Regions from separate parts of the Chryseobacterium sp. BIGb0232 genome, predicted to be linked through region 3. Evidence: riboswitches for the same ligand, from Rfam matches in the RefSeq annotation. Region 3 holds a riboswitch; each other region holds the start of a gene.

Region 1 (7,866 bases), on a different contig from region 3:
ATATTTAAAGGGTTTCGTGCTACTGCAATGGCTGTATTCACCAAAACAGCATCTGCTCCCATCTCCATTGCTTTTGCCGCATCAGACGGTGCTCCAATTCCTGCATCTACAACAACAGGAACATTGCTTTGGCTGATGATAATTTCTAAGAAATCCAATGTTCTCAATCCTTTATTCGTTCCAATAGGTGCTCCTAAAGGCATTACAACTGCTGTTCCTGCATCTTCAAGACGTTTGCATAAAACCGGATCAGCATGGATGTAAGGCATCACGACAAATCCTAATTTTGCCAGCTCTTCTGTTGCATATAGTGTTTCAATGGGGTCTGGCAATAAATATTTCGGATCAGGATGAATTTCAAGCTTTATCCAGTTAGTTTCTAAAGCTTCTCTGGCTAACTGTGCTGCTAAAACCGCTTCTTTTGCTGTTCTGGCTCCTGAAGTATTGGGCAAAAGATGAACATTTGTGCTTTTTAAGGAATCTAATAGGTCATCTCCTGTCGACTGTGCATCAATTCTCTTTAAAGCCATCGTTACCATATTGGATTCTGAAGCTACCACAGAGGCTGCCATATCTTCAAGGCTTCCGAACTTTCCTGTTCCTAAAAACAATCTGGATTCAAAGGTTCTGCCTGCAATTATTAATTTTTGATTATGCATAGGTAATTATTTATTTTTTTTCGAAGTTATTGTCTGAGCCTTGTCAAGGTTTAAAACCTTGACAAGGCTTTTAACTCATTAATAATGGATGGCTGGTTGGTAATCCACCCAGAAACCGCTACTCCGTAAATTCCGATCTGCTGTAAAGACTGAATATCTTCAGGACCAACTCCTCCAATGGCAAATATTTTTGGAATAGCAACCGACTTTTCATTAAGCTGATTTATAATTTCCTGATAGCCTTCAAATCCAAGAACAGGGCTGAGTTTTTCTTTTGTAAAAGTGAATCTTAATGGTCCCAAACCAATATAATCACACGATTCCTTCATTCTTTGAAGAACATCTGAAATCGTATTGGCTGTTCCACCGATGATCTTATTTTCACCTAAAATACTTCTTGCTTCTTCAATAGAACCATCACTTAATCCTAAGTGAACTCCATCAGCATCTATTGTTTTTGCCAATTGAACATGATCATTAATAATACACATTGACTGATATTCTGAGCAAAGCTGTTTTGAAGTTTCACAAAGATTTATTAATTCATTTTCAGGGGCATTTTTCCAACGGATCTGCACCCATTTTATCCCATTATCCAAGGCTTTACGGATATTCAGCTCTTGTTCATTTTTTGTATTTCCTTGTGAGATGTATTGTAATTTTTCCATATTGACTAGGAATGTATTCCCAATAGAAAGAGGGATTACTTTTAAAAAAATTTCTATATCTAATTTCTCATTTCTACAGACTGTTTCTTTTTGTAAATTCTCTTTATAAAATCACAAAAGAATGTTCTTTCTGCATTTTTTAAAAACATGTAAAGGTTCATTACTCTCCCAAATAGCTCCTAACAAAGCCACACCATCTACTCCAAGATCAAAAACTTCCTGAATATGACTGGAATCAATTCCACCTAAAGCAATCAGTTTTACATGTGGATTATTCCTTTGAATCAAACTTTCAATTACTGTTGAATCAACTCCATACCCTTTTTTGGAAATACTTGGAAAGAATGGGCTTATGAAAGCATATTCCCATTCTTTTTCTAAAGCATTATAAGTGGTAATCTCATGAACAGAGGTTGAAATTGTATTGCCATTCATCAAAGATTTATACTTCCCTTCCTTTCGAACTTCTTCTCTAAAGTGAAGTCTGGAAATCCCATAATCTTTTCCAAGGTCATAATGACTGTGGAGTACCAGCCGAGGATAGAATGAAGCATCAATACTATTGATAAATTCAGTCATTTCTTCCCGGCTGATCCATGGTTTTCTGATATGAAGGAAATCCAGTCCATCATGAAACATCTGATTGATGATTTCTAACTCGTTAGGAACTATTATTTCAGGAGTGATGACGAGAATCATATATAAATTTCCTTTCCGTTTTCAATAAACTCCTGCGATTTGTCAAACATTCCTTTCTCTGCAGACTCACGGATTTCCTGAGTAATTTTCATAGAGCAGAATTTCGGCCCGCACATAGAACAGAAATGGGCAATTTTGGCTCCATCAGCAGGAAGCGTTTCGTCATGGTAAGCTCTGGCGGTATCCGGATCTAATGAAAGATTGAACTGGTCTTCCCATCTGAATTCAAATCTCGCTTTACTTAATGCATTATCTCTGTATTGTGCTCCGGGATGCCCTTTTGCCAGGTCTGCTGCGTGGGCTGCCAGTTTGTACGTTATGACTCCTACTTTTACATCATCTTTATTCGGAAGACCTAAATGCTCCTTCGGTGTTACATAACAAAGCATTGCACATCCGAACCATCCGATCATTGCGGCCCCAATTCCTGAAGTAATATGGTCATAACCCGGTGCAATATCTGTAGTTAAGGGCCCTAAGGTATAGAAAGGTGCTTCTTCACATACTTCCAATTGCTTTTCCATATTTTCTTTGATCATATGCATCGGAACGTGTCCCGGTCCTTCAATCATCACCTGTACATTGTGCCTCCAAGCAATTTTAGTCAGTTCACCTAAGGTTTCCAGTTCTGCAAACTGAGCCGCATCATTGGCATCAGCAATAGAACCCGGACGTAAACCATCTCCTAAAGAGAAAGCCACATCATACTTCTTCATGATCTCGCAAATCTCATCAAAATGAGTATATAAAAAGTTTTCTTTATGATGATAAAGACACCATTTAGCCATAATAGACCCTCCTCTGGAAACAATTCCTGTTACTCTGTTTGCTGTAAGGTGAATATATCTCAATAAAACGCCAGCATGAATGGTAAAGTAAGAGACTCCTTGTTCGGCCTGCTCAATCAAGGTATCTTTAAAAACTTCCCATGTTAAATCTTCCGGTACTCCTTTTACCTTTTCAAGCGCTTGATAAATCGGAACGGTACCAATAGGAACCGGGCTATTTCTGATGATCCATTCTCTGGTTTCATGAATATTTTTTCCCGTAGAAAGATCCATAATGGTATCTGCACCCCATCGACAAGCCCAAACAGCTTTCTCCACTTCTTCATCAATACTTGATGAAACTGCACTGTTTCCTATATTGGCATTGATTTTTACCAAAAAGTTTCGCCCTATAATCATGGGCTCACTTTCCGGGTGATTGATATTATTCGGGATAATCGCTCTTCCGGCAGCAATTTCATCTCTTACAAACTCCGGGGTAATTTTGCTTTTGGGAGTATTGGCACCAAAGCTGTTTCCAATATGCTGGCAAGCCATTTCTTTAGGGACCGTTTCAAGCTGTTCTATCCTTTGATTTTCTCTGATCGCCACATATTCCATTTCAGGAGTAATGATTCCCTGTTTTGCATAATAAAGCTGGGTAAGTTCCTTTCCTTCCTGTGCTACTTTAGGTTTGTGATCGTAGGAAAAACGCAATTCATCAAGTTTAGGATCTGCCAGACGGGCTTTCCCATATTCTGACGTAATTCCTTCCAGAACATTGACATCTTCTCTATCCAGAATCCATTGTTCTCTGATTCTTGGAAGTCCTTTCTGAATATCAATGGATGCATTTTCATCCGTGTAAGGACCAGAAGTATCATAAATGGTTACCGGAGCATTTTCTTCAAAATTTCCGTTGTTAAGCTTTGTAGGGCTAAGCTGTATTTCACGCATTGCTACGCTGATAGGATGAATTTTTCCTTCAACATACATTTTCTTTGAGTTCGGAAATGGCGAACATGTAATGGAGTGAGCCATAAATATTGGTATTAAATATGAGAATTATCCGCCCTGAGTGGCAGTAATGATTAAAATTGAATCCAGATTGTTAAGGAGAGTTTCCGCCCAGGCAGACAGCGGAATAATACGGTTGTTGAGTGCTACGGCAATACCTTTCTTTTTTCCGGGTAATTCCATAGCCAGTAATGCTTCCAGATTTTCGGGAAGTACATTAAATGTTTTTCGGGTGTGGTTGATTATAAGCTCCATTCCTAATTATTTAAATATACTTTAGGAATGGCCATTATTGTACAATAGAATGTACAGCAAAAGTCACCTACTTTTCCCTACGCTGGTATGATCCAGATCAGGTTCAAAGGGTAAAGTCTCAGTCTGTAAAAACAGACACCCCTAAAGTATGGGACGAAGTTAGTTATTTTTTAAGAATAGGCAAAATCAAATTTTACAGGAACAAAAAAGGCTGGAAACCTTAAGGTTTCCAGCCATGGATATTTGAAATGAAAAATAAATAATTTACTGTTTTATGACTTTAGTCTGCTTTTGCATTCCATCTTTCATATTCAGATTAAGAATGTATACCCCTGATTTCAGATCTCCTAAGTGGATTTCTTTAGTTAAGTTATCCATTGTTTTTATGATTCTTCCTGACACATCCAGCACCTGAAGCGATTTTGCCTTCTCGATATCGGAAATGATAATGGTCTCTTTAAAGGGATTCGGATAAACCTTCATCTGATCTCTTAGCTCCACTTCCGATGCTCCCAGGCAATTTACCGTTGCAGTAACCATAGTTCTTTCACTTTCACATTTATTGCTTACCTCCCAATCATAAAAATAATAATAGGATGAACTTGTTGAATTTCCCGTAAGATTTCCTCCCGTAATAGAAACTATACCAGGAACTGTAAATGGATACGTTCCCCAGGTTGAACCCGATTCTCTTACCAAACCTGTAACCTCCCCTGATCTGGTTAGCATCATCAGCTTATAATTACTCCCCGGTCCTACTACAAAGTTTAGCGGAACGTAGGTCTTTACAAATGGTGCAGAAGTCCCCGTAAGGTTAACGGTAATGGTCTGCAATGTTACAGCAGGAGAAACACTTCCGTCCTGTAAAGCTATTTCGACGGTTCCACTTCCTGTTCCCATCGGATACACATATACTCCTTTGATGGTCATCGTAGAATAAACATCAAAAAACAAACCGGCAATTAAAGTATATCCTGAGGCAGATGTGGCATCAGAAAATCCCGTTACCGCTGTTTCTCCTGTTGAAGAGGTCGCATAATAAGACGTTGTATTACTAAGTACAGGAGTTGTAAAAGTATTTCCTGTACCTACAACATTTCCTCCTGTAGCTGCATCATACCAGGTAATAACAGCCCCTGAATCTGTGGTAGCAGATAATGTAGCTGTAGTATTGGGGCACAGTGTAGCACCGGTAGTAAGAATTGTTGGCGGTAAACATAAAGTAGCAGCCCGTACAGGCTGAAAAGACCATACACTGGTATTTCCACTGCCACAATTTGATCTGATCCATATATAATATACAGAACCAGGAGACAATGATGACAATATAGTGGAAGTTCCTGAAAAATTAGAAATAGTCGGAGGAGTAGAAGCCGTTGGAGCAGTATTGGAATTACTATAATAGATATCATATCCTGCAGGAGATGATGGAGAAGCCGTCCATGATAGTGCTACACTATTATGAGTAGCGGCTCCTGCGACTAACCCTGATGGAATATAACATATTGGAGGAGTCCAGGTATAGGTTAACCCGGCAGCCGGCATTCCCGGAACAGAATTATTAACATTAAAGGCCTGTGAACTGTTGTTTGCTGTTCCCGCTGTAGAATTTACAAACTCCAATGTTGTTGCGTTCAGGCGGTTATTAAAATCAATAATTGAAGCTCCTCTTAGTCCTATCTGAGCTGTTCCTGTAACATTTGTACTTCCAGCCAGGTAAGACCCGCTATTGTATACCATCTGAACTACATTAGAAGTTTCTTTTAAACGAGCCTGAAATCCAAAAGTATAAGCTGCAGTAGCAGAAATAGAACTATTAGGCCTGAAATCCTTCCATTGGATAACTACTTCTCTGTTGGGAGCTGATCCTGTTGTTGTCCAGCTGATATCTCCGGTAACCCCATTAACATCAAACACACTGCTCAGGTCTCTTCCAAAAACAGAAATCACCCCATCATAGGCTGCTGCTGTAGACAAAGGTGAAGTATTAGTTGCAGAAGGAGCTGTGGTCCCAAATGTAATAAAACCATTCGTTGAGACATTCAGAGAACTATATGAAGTTCCGTTAAATATAAAGTTAAATGGTAATGTTACAGGATATACATTACTGTTAAGGTTAGTTGTAGAAGTATTATCTGTAGCTGCCTCCAGGATGGTTCCTGTTATCGGGGTATAAGTACCTGTCTCCTGTGCAAAACTATAGGCACTTACCTGCGCAAAAGCGGAAGAAGAGCCTACCAACAGAGCAAGACTGAAAACAGCTTTCAAATACTTTTTGTAAATTTTGTAAAAATCCATCATAGCTAGTTAATTTTGTTTCCTAGCTAAGATAGTATTTTCTGATAATAATTTGTTAAAATTTAAAAAAACAATACAGAATACCTACAATAAACAATTAAAAAAAGCAAATTAACCATCAATTAATCAAAAACTACGAAAGAAATAAAAAACCACCTTTTAAGAGGTGGTCCTAATAATTTTAAGAAAATTTAATGCTAGAAAAAAAGTTTTATATTCCCTCCCGCATCATATTGGTAAGTCCCTTCAAACTCATGAAAATATTCATTTGTTCCAACAAATTCTCTAGTAGTACTTTTTTGATAATTATTTTTTGATAATGAAAGATAGAAATATTCATTAAATATCCTCAGTTTTTTAAAAGGATTCTGAGTCGTATCAAAATTGCTAAATGTCATTTCTTTTTTTATTGAAAAATCGATATTATTTCTCCTTTCCATAGTTATAGCCTTCTGTAAATTTCCATTAACATCATAGGAAAAAGTCTCTAAATAACTAAAAATATAATCCTCTGGATCTGCAGGGTTATAGGGCATGTTAGGGAATTCTGTCAAAATCTCTACAAGTTTTCCGGAATTATCATAGCTGTATCTCAAATGTTTTTCCATCACAACATTACTTTCCGGAATAATTGATTTAATAATTCTACCATTGGTATCAAATTCAAATTTCCTCTCATCTGCCAGTACAGTCAATATTGGGTCAGAACTATATGTACCTACAACGGCAGTATTTTGATTATAAGATACTTTAGTATAAATAAATTTTACAATCTGATCTGGAAATATAATTGATGACGACGGGTATAATTTGCCTCCAATCTTTTTTGTAACTCTTCCCAATATGTCGTATTCAAAATAATAATTAGGATCATATTCGTTGTTTGATTTTAACAACTCAGGAAAAGCCCAAGATATTTTGGTGATAGCCTGCTTAGAATTCTGTTCTGTTTCCGTTTGGATTTCATCATTATTATTTGAACAGGAGGTAATCGCCAGTATTCCTACCAGACATATTAATTTAAATTTCATTGATTATTGTTTTTTATTCTTCACAAGCCCTCCAAATAGCATCATTCTGCGGAACCGAAGCTATAATTTCAATGTTTTCTTTGGTGACAGGGTGAATAAACTCCAGTTTTCTGGCATGAAGGTTAATTCCACCATCCGGATTGGAGCGTGAGGCTCCATATTTTAGATCTCCTTTAATCGGAACTCCTGTTTTCGATAGCTGTGCTCTGATCTGATGATGCCTTCCCGTTTCAAGATCTATTTCAAGAAGAAGATAATTATCCAATGTCTTAATAACATGATAAGTCAAAATAGCTTCCTTGGCTCCTTCCGTAACCTTTGGAAAAACTATTGCCTTGTTATTCTTTTCGTTCTTTTTTAAATAATGAACCAGCCGCTGGCTTTGTGGGATCATTTCTTTGGCTACTACTGCCCAATACGTCTTTTTAACCTCACGATTCTTTACCATCTGAGTAAGACGGGAAAGTGCTTT
Region 2 (7,866 bases), on a different contig from region 3:
CTCTTTTGATGCAGTCTTCAGGATTATCATTATCCAAAAGACCGGCACAGGCTTCAATAAGCATTCCGGAAGTATTTCCGTTAATATAGGTAGGTAATCTGAATTGTCTGGTCAGAATAACAGAATTTGAAATTTTGTTGTAAAGCAAAATAACAGCTCCGTTTCCACGGTCATAGGCTTCTCTGCTTTGGGTTTCATTAGTTCCGTCTTTTTTGCGAACGGTGAAAGTGACCTTGTTTAAAGTATACCAGTTATCTGATAAAATATCTGTTTTTAAAATAGTAATATTAGGATTTTGCATATTGTTGTTTGAATTCTTTTTATGAGTTATGGAGTCTTTAATAGATCTTTTAAGGCATCTTTCAGATCCGGAAATTTAAATTGAAAACCTGTATTCTGAATTTTGTATGAAGAAGCTCTGGAACCTTCCAATATAGCACTTGACAGTTCACCAAATAGCATCTTTAAAACAAAAGAAGGAACATTCGGCATGAATAAAGGTTTCTTTAAAACCTCAGCAATTTTCTTTGTCAGCTCTGCATTGGTAGCGTGCTGGGGGGATACTGCATTATAAGCGCCGTGAAGGGTATTGTTTTTTAAGACCAGCTCATAAATGGAGCAAATATCTTCAATATGAATCCATGGCATATACTGGTTTCCCGTTCCCAAAGCAGAACCAATACCATATTGTATTGGAGGAAGCATTTTCTTTAGAGCCCCTTCCTTTTCGGAAAGAACAACCGCTGTACGGATTTTGACCACTCTTTCCGCAAGGTTTTGTTCCTTAAAATGATCGGCAGCACATTCCCACAGAACCACAACCTCACTAAGGAAATCATGTCCGGGAGGGTCATTTTCAGAATATATTTTTTCTGTAGTATTGGTTCCGTAAAAATTGATTCCTGAGGCAGAAATAAAAGATTTTAGTTTAATCTCCCTTTTTCTTAAAGTATTTCGTAATAAAGTGGCAGAATCCACTCTGCTGGAAATCAGTTCTTTTTTTCTTTCCGCTGTCCATCGCTTTTCTGAAATATTAGCGCCAGCCAGGTGAATGATATGTGAGACATTTTCGAAGGCTGCTTCATCAATGGTTCCTTTTCTCAGATCCCATTCATATTCGTTTGCCTGTCTTTTTTTCCGGGTAAGAAATCTTACATCGTATTCATTGCTTATTTTTTTTGCCAGTTCTTTTGCAATCAGACCGTTTGCTCCGGTAATCAAAACAACTTCTTTCATAGGAATATATTTTGTGGTGTGAGGTATATTTATGCTTGATTTTTAACAATCAAAACAAAGTCTTCTTCTAAAATTTTGTAACCGTAATCATAAATAAACTTATACTCAGAGCCGTTTTTATAAATTTTCAGATTGGTGAAATAATCGAAATCAAATCCCAGACTTTCCAATTTGGATCTGGCAACTTTTGTTTTGCCATCAATATTTACTTCCGTAAGAATCCTGTAATTCTTGCGGAGCTTATTATTGATATTTCGCATCAGGTTCGTAGAATCCTTGTTCTGCTTATTGTTATAGGCGTTTCGGCAGGCATCATTGCAGAATTTTTTATCAGACCTTCCGATAATTTTTTCACCACATTCCAGGCAATTCATAACTTTTAATTTTTCACTTTGTGTCCATGAGCATGTTTTTTCCTTAGCAATCTCATAAAACTGCTGTGTGAAGGATAACTCCTGTTTGGCGTTATATTGTTAAAGAATAAAGCCACAAGCAACAGGATAATACACCCCGAGAGAACCGGAGAGATAACATACCAATACCCCAATTCCGGAATTTTTCCGGTAGAACTTACCGCAATAAGTGCTGTTGCTCCACCCGGAGGGTGCAGGGTTTTCGTATACTGCATCAAGACAATAGAAAAGGCTACCGCCAATGGGGCAGAAAGCCATATAATATCCGGAACAATCTGATAAACCGTAACACCAACTAATGCAGAAAGCACATGTCCACCCACCAAGTTTCTCGGCTGGGCCAGCGGACTTTGAATAGCTCCGTAAATAAGAACACTGGATGCCCCAAACGAACCAATCAGAAATATATTTTCTGTTTGTGCTAAAGAATGAGACTGCATAAAAGCAATCAGTCCAATTCCGAAAAAAGCACCTAAGAATGACCAGAAATGCTCCTTGTAATCAACCAGAGTCTCTTTATAGATTACATATTTTGAAACTCTGAACGTTCTTTTTATTGTCTTCTTCATTGAGATTGGCCTGCTTTATTTGATAGTTAATTATTACAAAAAACCGGTTGGATATTTTTAATAAAGCAAAGATACAGAATTATCCGTTTGTAAATGGATCGTATTAAGATGCGGGCAGTTTTTAAAATCTGCAAAATCTGAATTTATGTTTTCTTTTCAAAATCTAAGTCATAAGAAAGATCTTTTGTTTCTTTTGTGGTAAAAGAATAGCTGAATTATTTTTTATTGTCGTTAAAAAACATCAAATTTGTGTCCTCAATGGGGTGCTGCAATAGCGGCTGAGATGATACCCGGGAAATTTTTCCACACCTGATTCGGATAATGCCGACGTAGGGATTTTTTTGATTGATCATCTCATCATTTAATTTATGTAAGTTAATTTGATGCAGGAAATTTTACAACAGACAACATGGCAGGAATGGCTTGGAGTCTTCTTTTCAGTAGTTCAGGTCTTATTGGCACGGAAAAACAATTCCAATACCTATCTTTTCGGGATTGCCGGAATTTTACTTTCACTATATGTCATGTTTTTCGCTAAACTTTATGCGGAATTTACCTTAAATCTCTACTATTTGGTGATGAGCATTTATGGATGGCTGTATTGGAAATTCGGGAAACGAAAAACGGAAACTGCTATTTCTGAAACTACTCATCAGGAAAAACTGATTACCGCAGGAATTGTAATAGGAACATTCTGCCTTTTCTGGGTTTTTCTGACAAACTTTACCGATTCTGACGTTCCGGTTTTGGATTCTTTGGTAAGTGCTTTTGCCTGGGCAGGAATGTGGTTGATGGCACGCAGAAAAATTGAAAACTGGATTTTACTGAATATAAGCAATATTATTGCGATTCCGCTGCTAATCCATAAAGGTCTTTATTTATATTCAATTCTGACCGCTTTCTTATTCATTGTTGCTATTTCAGGTTATCTGGAGTGGCGAAGAATTATTAAAAACAAGAAAAATGCTTTCGCATAAGGAAATAAGAGAAAAAATGCACGGAGCCTCTGAAGTTCCGCAATCGGTAATCAATCAGATTCATAAGGAAAGACTGCTCCAGATCTGGGTTCCTGAAATGTATGGCGGATTGGGATTTCGTTTAAGAGAAGGGCTATCTGTTTTGTTTGACTGGTCAAAAATCGATGGAAGTTTGGGTTGGATGCTGACTTTATGTTCAGGAGCCAATTTTTTCTCAAGAAATTTAACCCCCAAAATTGCTAAAGAGCTTTTTTCCGATTCTAAAACCTGCTTCGGCGGAAGCGGAATGATTGGCGGAACGGCAGAAAAGCAAGCCGATGGAACTTTTTTAATGAACGGACTTTGGCATTTTGCAACAGGAGCACCACATCTAAGTCATTTTACTTTAAATGCTAAACTGACAGAAAAAGGAGAACCTTTGCTTGATGAATCGGGTTTCGAAATGATAAGATCATTTGTTATTTCAAAAAATAAAGCTGAAATCATTCCGAATTGGAAATCAATGGGTATGAAAGCAACCGGAACATACTCTTTTAAAGTTGAGAATGTGAAAATTTCGGAAGATTACAGTTTTATTTATGATGAATTTTTTACGGATGATGTCTTGGATAAAATTCCATTTAGGATTTTTGCTGATTTAACTTTACTGGTTAATTATTTGGGAATGGCCTCTCATTTTTCAGAAGAAGCGATTAAAATCCGACCTCATCTTGACTTACATTCTTTCAATGAAAAAATAGAGAAAGAGATGGAAAGAATAATTGAATTTGCCAATGAAATTGAATCTTTGCTCAATGATTTTGCAACCATTTCTTTTGAAAAACAAGAGAAAATTCACAATTATTCGTCAGATGTAGTGGAAGGTTTATCACATCAGATTCTGGATATTTATTTTCAGTTAGGAATAAAGGCAAGTCATACAGATTCTACAGTGTATCAGGTTTTTTGTGATTATTTTACAGCAACACAGCATTCTAATTTTAGGAGGGAAAACAAATTTGACCTTACTGCTCAGTAAAACGGTTTTTTAAAGTTTAAAGGAGCTTACAATTCTAGTCTTGCATCTAACCTCATTATTTAAATAGAAATAAATCTAGAGGTGTTTAAGGTGTGTCTAAATAAATTTTATTAAAATCATTTTAATGTCTTATTTTTTTTATTTAAATATCGATTTTTTGAGAATAAAATTTATAATTTCACGTAGTGTTGAATTATAATATTTTAACTTAAATCCAAATCAAAAAACGATGACTATGAAAAAACATCCCGTAAAACCGGAGTTTACTTTAAAAATGTTTGAAGTATTAGGAGGTGTATGGCTGGCCGGCTGTGTAAAGACTGCTGCAGAATTAGACATTGCAGACCATTTAGCAGATGGTTCCAAAACAATCTCTTCGTTGGCGAAAGAAACTCACTCTAATGAAAAAGCACTGTATCGGATTATGAGAGCATTAAGCAGCGTTGGTATTTTTGAGGAATCAGAAAGCCAAACCTTTGCATTAAATGACTTTGGAGCAGCTTTACAGACTGATGTCCCCGGAACAGCCAAGAATTTTGTACTCACTATAATGAATGAACATTTTCCCGCTTATGGTGAACTTACCTACGCTGTTCAGACAGAGAAGATCCCTTTTGATCATATCCACGGAATGCCACTCTGGACTTATTATAAGAAACATCCGGAAATAGGGGTGAACTTCGGAAAAGGAATGACCGGAATGTCTGGAACAGAGTTAAAGGGAATTATGGGAAATTATGATTTCAGTCCCTATAAAAAAATAGTAGATATAGGCGGAGGAAATGGAGTAATGATGTATGCAATTCTGAATGTTGCACCCGGTAGTTCGGGAATTATCTTTGATGAAGAGAATGTGATTCAAAAGACTACAGAACTTATCCCCCAAGATTTAAAAGAAAGATGTTCTGTTGCCATCGGTAGTTTTTTTGAAAAAGTTCCGGAAGGAGCAGATTTATACACGATGAAATGGATTATCCATGATTGGAGTGATGATGAATGTGTTCAGATTTTAAAAGTTTGCTATGAAGCAATGCCAAAAGGAGCAAAACTATTGATTATAGATGCTGTTATTCCTGATGACTCTTTGAATCAGCCTCATATTGCCAAACTTTTGGATATTGTGATGCTGGCTTGCCTTACCGGCAGAGAAAGGACATTGAGTGAATTTAAAGTGCTATTGGAAAAATCTGGATTACAATTCAACAGGCTTGTTCAGATTGGTACAGAAGCGAAAAGCATCATTGAATGTGAGAAAATTTAAAAAGGACTTAGGTAAAGAACCTAATGCATAAAAAACAGGAAGTTCAATAAACTTCCTGTTTTTATGCTAAAATTTAAATATAAAATTAACTATCCTGCAACCAATTCTTCAGTATACACAAGGCCTTCATAACAAGCATTATAAACAGCCTTTAATTCATCTAATGAAGGAACTCTTGGATTGAATCCTGTACATGGATCTGCAAGCGCATTAGCGGTGATATAATCAATGTTTTTATCCCAGTCTTCTCTTGAAATCCCGAATTCTTTAATTGCTGATTGATTATTAACTTCTGAACGTAATGTCTCGATAGCCTGAGCAAGATCTTCAGCTGTTTCTTTACCGATTACTCTTGCTAAGTCAGGATAGCGTTCTGTTGCCTGCGCATTATAACGGATAACATTCGGAAGGAAAATGGCATTGGAAGCACCATGAGGAATTCCGTACAGTGCTCCAACCTGGTGAGATAAAGAGTGAACAATTCCCAACCAAGCGTTGTTGAATGCCAAACCTGCCATAAAGGAAGCGTCATGCATATTCTGACGTGCTGTAATATTGTTTGGATTTTCTACGGCCTCTTTTAAGTTATTGAAAACAATCTCAAGACCTCCTTTTGAAAGCGCATCTGCAATATTATTATCAATGTTGGATACAAAAGCTTCCACACAGTGCGTCAATGCATCAAGACCTGTATTTGAAGTAACGTGTGCAGGCATTGAAGCACAGATTTCTCCATCTACGATAGCAATATCCGGTGTTAATTCATAAGAAACGATTGGATATTTCACCCCTTTTTCCCTGTCTGTAATCACGGCAAGGCCTGTTGTTTCAGTTCCTGTACCACTTGTAGAAGGGATAGCGATAAATTTTGCCTTATTTCTTAAAACAGGAACGGTGAACGGCTTAATCATGGCATTAAAATCAGCATCAGGATATTCATAAAATACCCACATGATTTTTGCGGCATCAATGGCAGAACAGCCTCCTAAACCGATTACCCAATCCGGCTCAAATGTTTTCATGATTTCAGCACCTTTCATACAAGTTGCTGATGATGGATCTTCCTCTACACCTTCGAAAATCTGTGTTTCGATTCCTGCTTCTGTAAGATAATTGATCGCTTTATCAAGAGTTCCGCTTTTTCTCATAGAGCTTCCCCCTGTTACAATTACCGCTTTTTTACCTTTAATATTTGCTAATTCTGAAAGGCTTCCGGCACCATGGAAAACTTCTCCAGCAATGAATAATTTGCTCATTTTTTTGTTTGATTTAATGAGACAAAATTAGAGAAGCCCAAACGGACCATGTTATACAAACAAGATTATGTGTTATACATTTGCGCCAATTCCTGTTGAAGAGCAGTGGGAGTTTCCTTTAATTTTGCCTTTACAAACTTGTTGAGAGCAGAAGGAGAATTGAAACCGAGATCAAAGGCAATTTCTTTATGAGAAAGATCTGAAAACATGAGTTGTCTTTTAATCTCTATTAAAATTCGGTTATGAATGGCTTGAATGGCTGTTTCTCCACAATGCTTTTTAGTAATTGAATTTAACTTTTTGGTTGTTATAGCCAGCTCATCCGCATAGTATTGAACCGTTCTGTATTGTTTATAATGTTCATTCAACAATTTTTTGAACCGAACATATATTGGTTTGTCAGGGGTTTCTTTATGTAAAATAGGATGTAGGCCATGAACAGACTCAATCAAGCCTAACAGAAAAATTTTGATCAGAAATCTCGCCTGCTCCTTTTTAATAAGGCTTGGATGCTGATAAATTTCCTTGATCATAGAGATTGTATGCAAACTTTGCTGAAAGTCTTCTGAAGATAAAATGGTACAATGAAGTTGTGTGGAAAGGTTTACATTATAAGTACTCAGTTCGTTTTTCAAAATATCTGAACAGAATAATACTTCTTCAAACAGAATTATTTTCCCTTTCAGGTCATTACCTATATCAGAAATAAAATGTACCTGCTCCGGAAATACTACAGAGATTTTCCCTGGTTTCAAAAAATGAACCTTATCCTCAATATGCAGCTGTAAAGTTCCATCTTCAATAACAATTATAAAAAAATGATCTTTCTTGTGTGGCTTATCATAATCTTGCAAATAGTCATTTGTTAAATCAAAAACCCGAAAAGAAAGATTTTTATCCTCTTCCTTTTGAATATTCTTTTTAATTTCTAACGTCCTCATATATTCATTTCTTTATAATCAAAAATCATCATTGTTTCTTTTTAGTAAGAAACAGAAGGCAAAATTAATTTAAATCTTAATAAAATAGCTACTAATGCACAAATAAGAATCATCTTTATAAGTCTGTACTTAAGACTAATTTTGATTCTGAGTTTCAATACATCCTTGTCAAGGTTTTAAACCTTGACAAGGATA
Region 3 (7,866 bases):
AGCTAGACCTGAATTATGGAAATAAAATAGGAACGAAAGGCGGTTTTTTCAATATTACCTGGTCTTCACAGTTCAGAAATCCTACCTATAGAGCAGGGACTGAATCAGGAGCAATCTATAATGCTTACAACGCTATTGAACAACGTGCATTGAAAGATGGGGTGAACCTTTCTTCTCTGTTTAGTAATATCAATAATACTCCCAATTCGCAGCAGATCATCGATTATGTTCATCAGTATGCTCAAGGGGTCAATTATTTTACTCCTGGTCAATTGTCCGGTATACAAGGAGCAACGACTATTCAGGATATAAAAGATGGAGCAGGAAATGTTATTCAGAAAGGGCTTCAGTCTTTATTAAATTTTGATGTTACTGATCAGGAACTGGCGTACAGAGGTCTTACCAGAAAAGACTTCAATATGCAGGTAGGTCAGTCTAAACTAAATAATCACCAGCTTTTTATTAATGCTGAGGTTCCTGTAAGTGATAACTGGAAAGTGTATACTTTTGGTGGATATAGTTTAAGACATGGTGTTTCCGGAGGATTTTACAGAAGACCGAGAGAAAGCAGAACTTTTACAGGTTTATACCCTAATGGTTATCTGCCACAGATCGGAACTGACATTCAGGATATCTCACTAGCAGCAGGTATTAAAGGAAAATGGGAAGGTTGGAATATTGATTTCAGTAATACTTTCGGACAGAACTCTTTTACCTACAATATCAGAAATACGGGGAATACTTCTTTAAGATTTGCTTCTCCTAATGAATTTGATGCTGGGGGATTAAGATTTACCCAAAACACGATCAATTTAGATTTCTCTAAAAAGTATGATGTCCTGGAAGGATTGAATGTGGCATTTGGAGGGGAGCACCGCTTTGAAAACTTTAAAATGACGGCTGGTGAAGAAGCGTCTTATACCACTTATGATGTGTTGGGAAATCCTTGGAACAATGCTACCCAACGACCTACAGATTTCTTTGGAGCTTCTCTTCCGGGAGGTTCACAGGTATTCAGTGGATTCAGACCTGAAAATGCAGTAAACAAAAACAGACAATCACTGGCAGCCTATGCCGATGTAGAATTGAACTTTACAAACTGGTTATTGGTGGATGCAGCGGCGAGGTATGAAAACTATTCAGATTTTGGATCTACATTTAACTATAAATTAGCATCAAGAATCAAGGTTGCTCCTAATTTTAATGTGAGGTTTGCAGGATCTACAGGATTCAGAGCACCATCTATTCACCAGATTTATTATAATGTTACTTCTACATTGTTTACAGGAGGTCAGCTTCTTGAAGTGGGAACATACAGCAATGATTCTCAATTGGCAGCACAGCTGAATATCCCAAAATTGAAGCAGGAAACTTCAAAATCTGCCAGTTTAGGATTTACATATAAAATTCCATCTGTGAATTTGACCTTCACAGCAGACGGATATTTTACTAAAATTGATAACAGAATCATTCTTACCGATCAGTTCTTAAGAAAAGATGTTCCTAACGATGCCCAAAAAGAGTTTGATAAATTAAACGTTAATGCAGCTCAGTTTTTTACCAATGCTATTGATACGGAAACAAAAGGGCTGGATATCGTTATTTCACATAATGCACGATTCTCAGGTATAAAACTGGATAATAGTTTTGGGATCAATTTAAATCAGACTAAACAGGTAGGAGAGATTCATTCAGCAGGGCTGTTGAAATCTCCAGCTCTTGAAAAAGTTTATTTCTCTGAAAAATCTAGAATTTATCTTGAAGAGGCTGTTCCTAGAGTGAAAGCAAGTCTTTCTCATACGCTTACATGGAAGGGTGCAAGTTTCTATCTTAGAAATACGTATTTTGGAAAAGTGACAGGAGCAGATGTTCTTGATGCTAACGGAGATGGAATTATTGGATTTAATGAACACCAGACGATAGGAGATAAAATCATTACTGATATTTCTGCGGCCTATCAGTTTACTAAAAATATTGGATTGACTGTAGGGGTTAATAACCTGTTTGATATTTATCCTACCAAAAACCTGCCGGCTTCAAGTAACAACGATCAGTTTATTTACTCACGTTCCACTTCACAGTTTGGGCAGAATGGACGGTATGTATTCACAAGACTTAATTTCAATTTTTAATTAAATTTTATACATATAAAAAAACGGAATCAACTTTTGGTTCCGTTTTTTGTTGTTATGGGTGATAAGATAATAGATAGTTGAGGTATTTTATCCCTTCTTTACTCCCATCTTCTCAGTTCATAAGCAGCCTCCCAGAAATGGAATTCCATTCTGGATGCCATGATAAAAGCTTCTGTCATTCTTTTTCTGGTTTCTTCGGTACTGTTTTCAGCAATTTTATCGCAGATGGCAATAGCTTCATCCACTGCTGCTGAAAATTCTTCTCCGGCATACGTAGCAATCCATTTTTCATACGGGTTGTTCACCGTATTCTGAATCTCATAAATATAATTTCCAACTTCACGATAGATCCAGAAGCAGGGGAGAACTGCGGCAACTGCAATTTCCACAGACTCCAGAGCGGCAGTACTTCTCAGAAAGTGAATATAATGGTGACAAGCAGGTTCTAAAACTCCTTTATCACTCAAACCAAAATCTTTGAAGTAAGATTCATGCAGGGCATTTTCTACTACAATGGCATTTTCAGCGAAACGCATAAAAGTGAGTACATCCTGAAGATCAGGAATCTTTGCTGCTATAAGGGAAAGCGTTCTTCCAAAATGTTCCAGATATAAAGAATCCTGAGCCATATAAAAACGGAATTTATCCTGTGGTAAACTACCATCCGATAATTCTTTGATAAAAGGCATATCAAGGATAGATTGATAATGTTTTTCTATTGCGTTCCAAGTTTGTTCAGACCATTTCATTTTTGATAAGTTTTTGAGGATTAAAAAAGTGATTCAACGGTCCGTTTCCATGACCTGTTTGTGCATCTATTCCGTTTTCTATGGCTTGGTAGATATATTGCTGTCCTAGAGAAACAGCCTCGTAAAGGGACTTGCCCTGAGCAATATAGGCGGCAATAGCAGATGACAGTGTACAGCCTGAACCGTGGGTATTATTGGTGTTAAATTTTATTGTTTCAAAAGAATGAAAATTCTCGTGTTCATCATAGAAGAGGGAAGTAATGGTTGAGGTTTCCTGATGACCACCTTTAAGGAGAATTGTTTTACATCCCAGTTTTTTGATCTTTTTTCCGGCCGTGTATAAATCTTCCAATGTTTCTACTTTCATATCTGCTAAAATGGAAGCCTCATCCATATTGGGAGTGATCACATCAGCAATGGGGAAAAGTAATGTTGTGAGTGAGGTGATGGTTTCTTCTTCAATTAAACGATGCCCGCTGGTGGCAACCATTACAGGGTCAAAGACAATAGGTATTTTAGGGTATGCTGCCAATGTGGAAACAATGGTCTCTACGAGTTGAGGCGTATGAACCATTCCAATTTTTATAGCATTAGGAACAATGTCGTCCAGAATTGCTTTTATTTGATCAGCAACTGCTTCTACAGGAATAGGGTATATTTTTCGTACTCCTTGTGTGTTTTGTACAGGCAAGGCCGTTAATACTGATGTTGAAAAGCAGCCTAGAGCAGAAGCTGTTTTAATATCAGCCTGGATACCGGCACCGCCGCTTCCATCGAAACCTGCAATAGTTAATACTGAAGGGTATTTGTATTTTTTCATTTTACAATTTCATTTTTTAATTCATACGCTGCTTTTTGGGGATCAGCAGCACTGCATATTGCAGAAACTACGGCAAGACAATCTGCTCCGGCGCTGATGACAGCTCTAGCGTTTTCAAGATGAATATTTCCTATTGCGACCAAAGGTTTTTTCGTAATCTGCCTGATTTGAGTAATGCCTTCCAGTCCCCATTCTATAACAGTATCTGTTTTGGTTTTTGTTTTAAAAACAGGACTTATTCCCAGATAGTCGGCTGCAGCAGTTTGTTCATTGTCAAGCTGAGCCAGATGTTCTATAGAATATCCAATTATTTTATTGTTGATCAAAGGTCGTTGTCTTAGATCCTGAGGAGTTGCATCACTGTTGCCAACATGTATTCCAGCTGAATTTACTTTTTCAGTAACGGTGATATTATCGTTGATGATAAGAGGAACACCATATTTATCTGTAATTTCAATAAGCTGCAGAGCTTTTTGAAGGAAGACTTCGGTGCTGTCATTTTTTTCACGAAGCTGTATCATATCCACACCCCCTAAGATTGACTGTTCTGCGACTTTCAGAAAATTTTTCCCCATACAATCTGTTTCAGAAATCACAAGGTATAATGAGTAAGGAAAAATATTGATACTCATGATATTTCAATTTCTAAATGGTTGGTAAATTCCTCTTCGGTAATGTTGTATAGCTTATCTATCAAGTTGACTTGAAGACTGCCCGGACCTTTGCTTTCACGAACAGTCAGTTCGCCTGCTATTCCCAATAATGACATTGCAGCGGCGGTACCTGATACTTTATCTTCTGCAATACCTATGAATGCGCCGATTAAAGCTGTTGCAGAACATCCCAGACCCGTTACTTTGGTCATGAGAGCATGTCCGTTTTTGATCTGTATAGATTGATCTCGGCTCAGGATAATATCCGTTTCACCCGAAATGCATACAATAGTGTTATATTGATTAACCAGGATTTGTGCGGCTTCAACAGCATCATTACTTGCTGCGGTGCTGTCTACTCCTTTGGTTACTGTTGTATTCGTTTTAGCGAGTGCAATAATCTCAGAAGCATTGCCTCTGATCACTGTAGGATGGAATTGTAATAGCTGATGCAATATCTGATCGCGAAAAGAGGTCGCTCCTGCACCTACCGGATCCAATATCCATGGTTTATGGAGTATATCAGCAGTTTCAGCAGCCATAAGCATAGATTCAGCCCAGTATTCATCGAGGGTACCAATATTAATAACCACCGAATGGGATATATTGACCATTTCTTTGATTTCAGAGTGGGCGTGTGCCATAATCGGAGAAGCTCCTGCAGCCAAAAGAGCATTGGCCGTATTGTTCATCACTACATAGTTGGTAATATTATGAACAAGAGGAGACTTTTGTCGTACAAGTTGAACTTGTTCCCAAAGATTTTTTTCCATTGTTATGATTAAAAATAAAAATAGCTTTAGGAAAAAATCCGGAACAAAAGACATCAAGAAATCATGTCATTTTGCTTTTCCCTACGTCGGTGTAAGCCGTATCAGGTTCAAAGGGACTCTCTCAATTCTTTTCAGAATACCCCCTAAAGCAAAACAAATGTATAAAAATTATCAGAGGAAGCAAAAACCTTTAATGGATTTTGTAGAAAGCCTATTATCTCTCTACCAGTTCTTTCACCGGTTCTCCATAATGATCAATCTCTGTTTTGTTAATTTGCAGTAACTGATACCATTTTCTGAAAGCTCCTATAAATACAATAAGCATAAGGATCATTGCTGTTGCTGCCAATGCGGCAAGTAAATACTGCCCTTTGGGAATATAAATAGAGGTTACCTGAATATAACCGGCCCAGAATGTAATGATGGCCATAAACACGCCGGGAATAGCTGAACACAATGCATACTTTCCCCTGTTCATTCTTATCAGCATCGTTGTACAGACAATAAGTCCACAGGCCGCCAATAGCTGATTACTGATTCCGAATAACGGCCAGATACTGTTTACATTCCCTGTATACACCAGATATCCCCAGGCAAAAGTGAAAAGAAGACTGCTGATGATGATTCCGGGAATCCAGTTTTTATCATTAAATTTTGGAACTACAGATCCCAGCATTTCCTGCAAAAAGAAACGGCCCACCCTTGTTCCTGCATCAATAGCAGTAAGGATAAAAACAGCCTCAAACATAATCGCAAAATTATACCAATAAGCAGTCAGCTGATCCATATATGGGATTTTATTGAAGATATGAGCCATCCCAACGGCAAGGGATACGGCACCTCCTGTTCTGCCATAGAGGTCAATTCCAATTTTCTGTGAATAGTAATCAATATCTACACCGTGTAGAGAAGGATGAGTGGCAAGGAATGAATCATAAGCCTCTTTCGGGGTATTGATGGCAAAATAATCCCCTGGCATTAATGTACAGGCGGCAATAAGGGCCATTAATGCTACAAAACCTTCTACAAGCATAGCCCCGTAGCCTACAAAAAGAATTTCTCTTTCTTTATTCAGCATTTTGGGCGTGGTACCCGTAGCAATTACAGCATGGAATCCGGAAATTGCTCCACAGGCAATAACAATAAAAATAAAAGGAAGTACCGGGCCTCCTATAATGGGGCCTCCACCGTTTACAAAAGCTGTGATAGCAGGCATCTGCACCGTAGGATGTATAACAATTACCCCGATAGCCAGCATAATAATAGTTCCTATTTTTAAATAAGTGGAAAGGTAATCCCTTGGAACTAAAAGGAGCCATACCGGTAATACGGAAGCAATAAAACCATACAACGGAATGGCAATGGAAATTGTTTTAATATTCCATGAAAATAAATTATTCATGGTTGGATTCTGCATCAGCCCATGACCTCCGATAATTCCGGCAATCAATAGAATACCTCCTAAGATACTTGCAAACAGAACACTATTTTTTTTATAGCGCATAATCAATCCCATAATGATGGCAATAGGCATGGTAATCACTACGGTAAAAAGAGACCACGAAGCTTCATGCATTGCATTGATGCATGCCAGAGATAAGCCCGCCAGTGTAAGAACCAGGATAAAGAGGATCGCAAAACCTGCTACTGTTCCTGTTGCTTTCCCTATTTCTTTTGAGGCAATAGTCGCAAGGCTTTGACCTTTATGTCTCACGGAAGCAAAAAGGACAACCATATCATGAACACCACCTCCCAGTACACAGCCTATTAAGATCCATAGTGCACCGGGAAGATATCCGAACTGTGCAGCGAGAACAGGTCCTACTAGTGGTCCGGCTGCTGCGATAGCAGCAAAATGATGCCCAAAGAGTACATTTTTATTCGTTGCTACATAATCTTTACCATCTGCAAATTCTACAGCGGGAGTCATATTTTCATCATTAAGTTTAAGAACTTTATTGGCAATAAAAATACCATAGAAGCGGTAAGCTATCGCGAAAATAAGAACAGAAACAAATATGAGGGTAAGCGCGTTGATATTGTTTAAAGAATCCATGTTTCTTATTTTTTTTAATGAATAAATAATTAAAATATTGTTTTATTGTAAATAATGTAAACAATGGCCAAGGTAATTATTTTTCAGGTAAAAAATATGAATATGTATATCAATCTAGCATATTTGTTGTTTTGTGTTTATTTAAATATTTTATTTACAGTTGTTTGTGTTTTCTTGATCTTAGAGGATGTATATTATTTCTTTTGGGAGATAATAAAATCAACCATCTGATCGGTCATTTTATCCAGAGTCTCTTTATCTGTGGTTGAAAAGCTATGAACCCCGTTCTCAATAATAAGTAAAGAAGTCTGTATTTTTTCTCTTTTTAATTTCCTGTGTAGTTTTTTGGCCTGGCTTAAAGGAACCACTTTATCTTTATTTCCCTGTACAATTAAAGTAGGAACACCTTCTGAAGCATAATTAACAGGAGAAACTGTTTTTAAATAGTCTATAGCTCTTTGCTGGTCTTTATTCAGATCATAGCCGGAAATTCCTTTTACGAGTCCCTGCTGCAGACTAACAATCTTTTTGGACATCATTTTTATCATAGAAACAGGAATTGTACCCAGCCCGGTATGGAAAAGCTTATTCAGATCTGCGGGACCATAATGATCAATCACATAATTTACTTTTGCAGAATAAGAAGAAAGTTCCTGACTTCCAATAAAAGTATTGTCGGG

The links. Region 3 has a riboswitch for thiamine pyrophosphate ahead of thiM (hydroxyethylthiazole kinase). Riboswitches for the same ligand answer to the same signal wherever they lie in the genome.
Region 1: it holds a riboswitch for thiamine pyrophosphate, as region 3 does, so the genes downstream of both, thiS (sulfur carrier protein ThiS) here and thiM (hydroxyethylthiazole kinase) in region 3, are expected to answer to the same signal.
Region 2: it holds a riboswitch for thiamine pyrophosphate, as region 3 does, so the genes downstream of both, pnuC (nicotinamide riboside transporter PnuC) here and thiM (hydroxyethylthiazole kinase) in region 3, are expected to answer to the same signal.

The regions. Positions count from the first base shown of each region.
Region 1 is NZ_JANUEH010000006.1:118,083-125,948, reverse strand. It holds gene M2372_RS15250 (thiazole synthase) at 1-659, opposite strand, end outside; gene M2372_RS15245 (thiamine phosphate synthase) at 710-1,327, opposite strand; gene M2372_RS15240 (thiamine phosphate synthase) at 1,439-2,026, opposite strand; gene thiC (phosphomethylpyrimidine synthase ThiC) at 2,023-3,834, opposite strand; gene thiS (sulfur carrier protein ThiS) at 3,859-4,065, opposite strand; TPP riboswitch at 4,123-4,218, opposite strand; gene M2372_RS15225 (T9SS type A sorting domain-containing protein) at 4,330-6,366, opposite strand; gene M2372_RS15220 (hypothetical protein) at 6,561-7,394, opposite strand; gene M2372_RS15215 (RluA family pseudouridine synthase) at 7,408-7,866, opposite strand, start outside.
Region 2 is NZ_JANUEH010000011.1:135,022-142,887, reverse strand. It holds gene nudK (GDP-mannose pyrophosphatase NudK) at 1-301, opposite strand, end outside; gene M2372_RS20705 (TIGR01777 family oxidoreductase) at 328-1,236, opposite strand; gene M2372_RS20700 (hypothetical protein) at 1,266-1,610, opposite strand; gene M2372_RS20695 (HPP family protein) at 1,616-2,218, opposite strand; TPP riboswitch at 2,468-2,571, shown strand; gene pnuC (nicotinamide riboside transporter PnuC) at 2,599-3,195, shown strand; gene M2372_RS20685 (hypothetical protein) at 3,182-4,213, shown strand; gene M2372_RS20680 (methyltransferase) at 4,449-5,474, shown strand; gene M2372_RS20675 (iron-containing alcohol dehydrogenase) at 5,564-6,730, opposite strand; gene M2372_RS20670 (helix-turn-helix transcriptional regulator) at 6,796-7,671, opposite strand.
Region 3 is NZ_JANUEH010000013.1:80,610-88,475, forward strand. It holds gene M2372_RS22090 (TonB-dependent siderophore receptor) at 1-2,132, shown strand, start outside; gene tenA (thiaminase II) at 2,234-2,884, opposite strand; gene thiD (bifunctional hydroxymethylpyrimidine kinase/phosphomethylpyrimidine kinase) at 2,871-3,704, opposite strand; gene thiE (thiamine phosphate synthase) at 3,701-4,336, opposite strand; gene thiM (hydroxyethylthiazole kinase) at 4,333-5,130, opposite strand; TPP riboswitch at 5,192-5,285, opposite strand; gene M2372_RS22115 (carbon starvation protein A) at 5,345-7,186, opposite strand; gene M2372_RS22120 (alpha/beta hydrolase) at 7,381-7,866, opposite strand, start outside.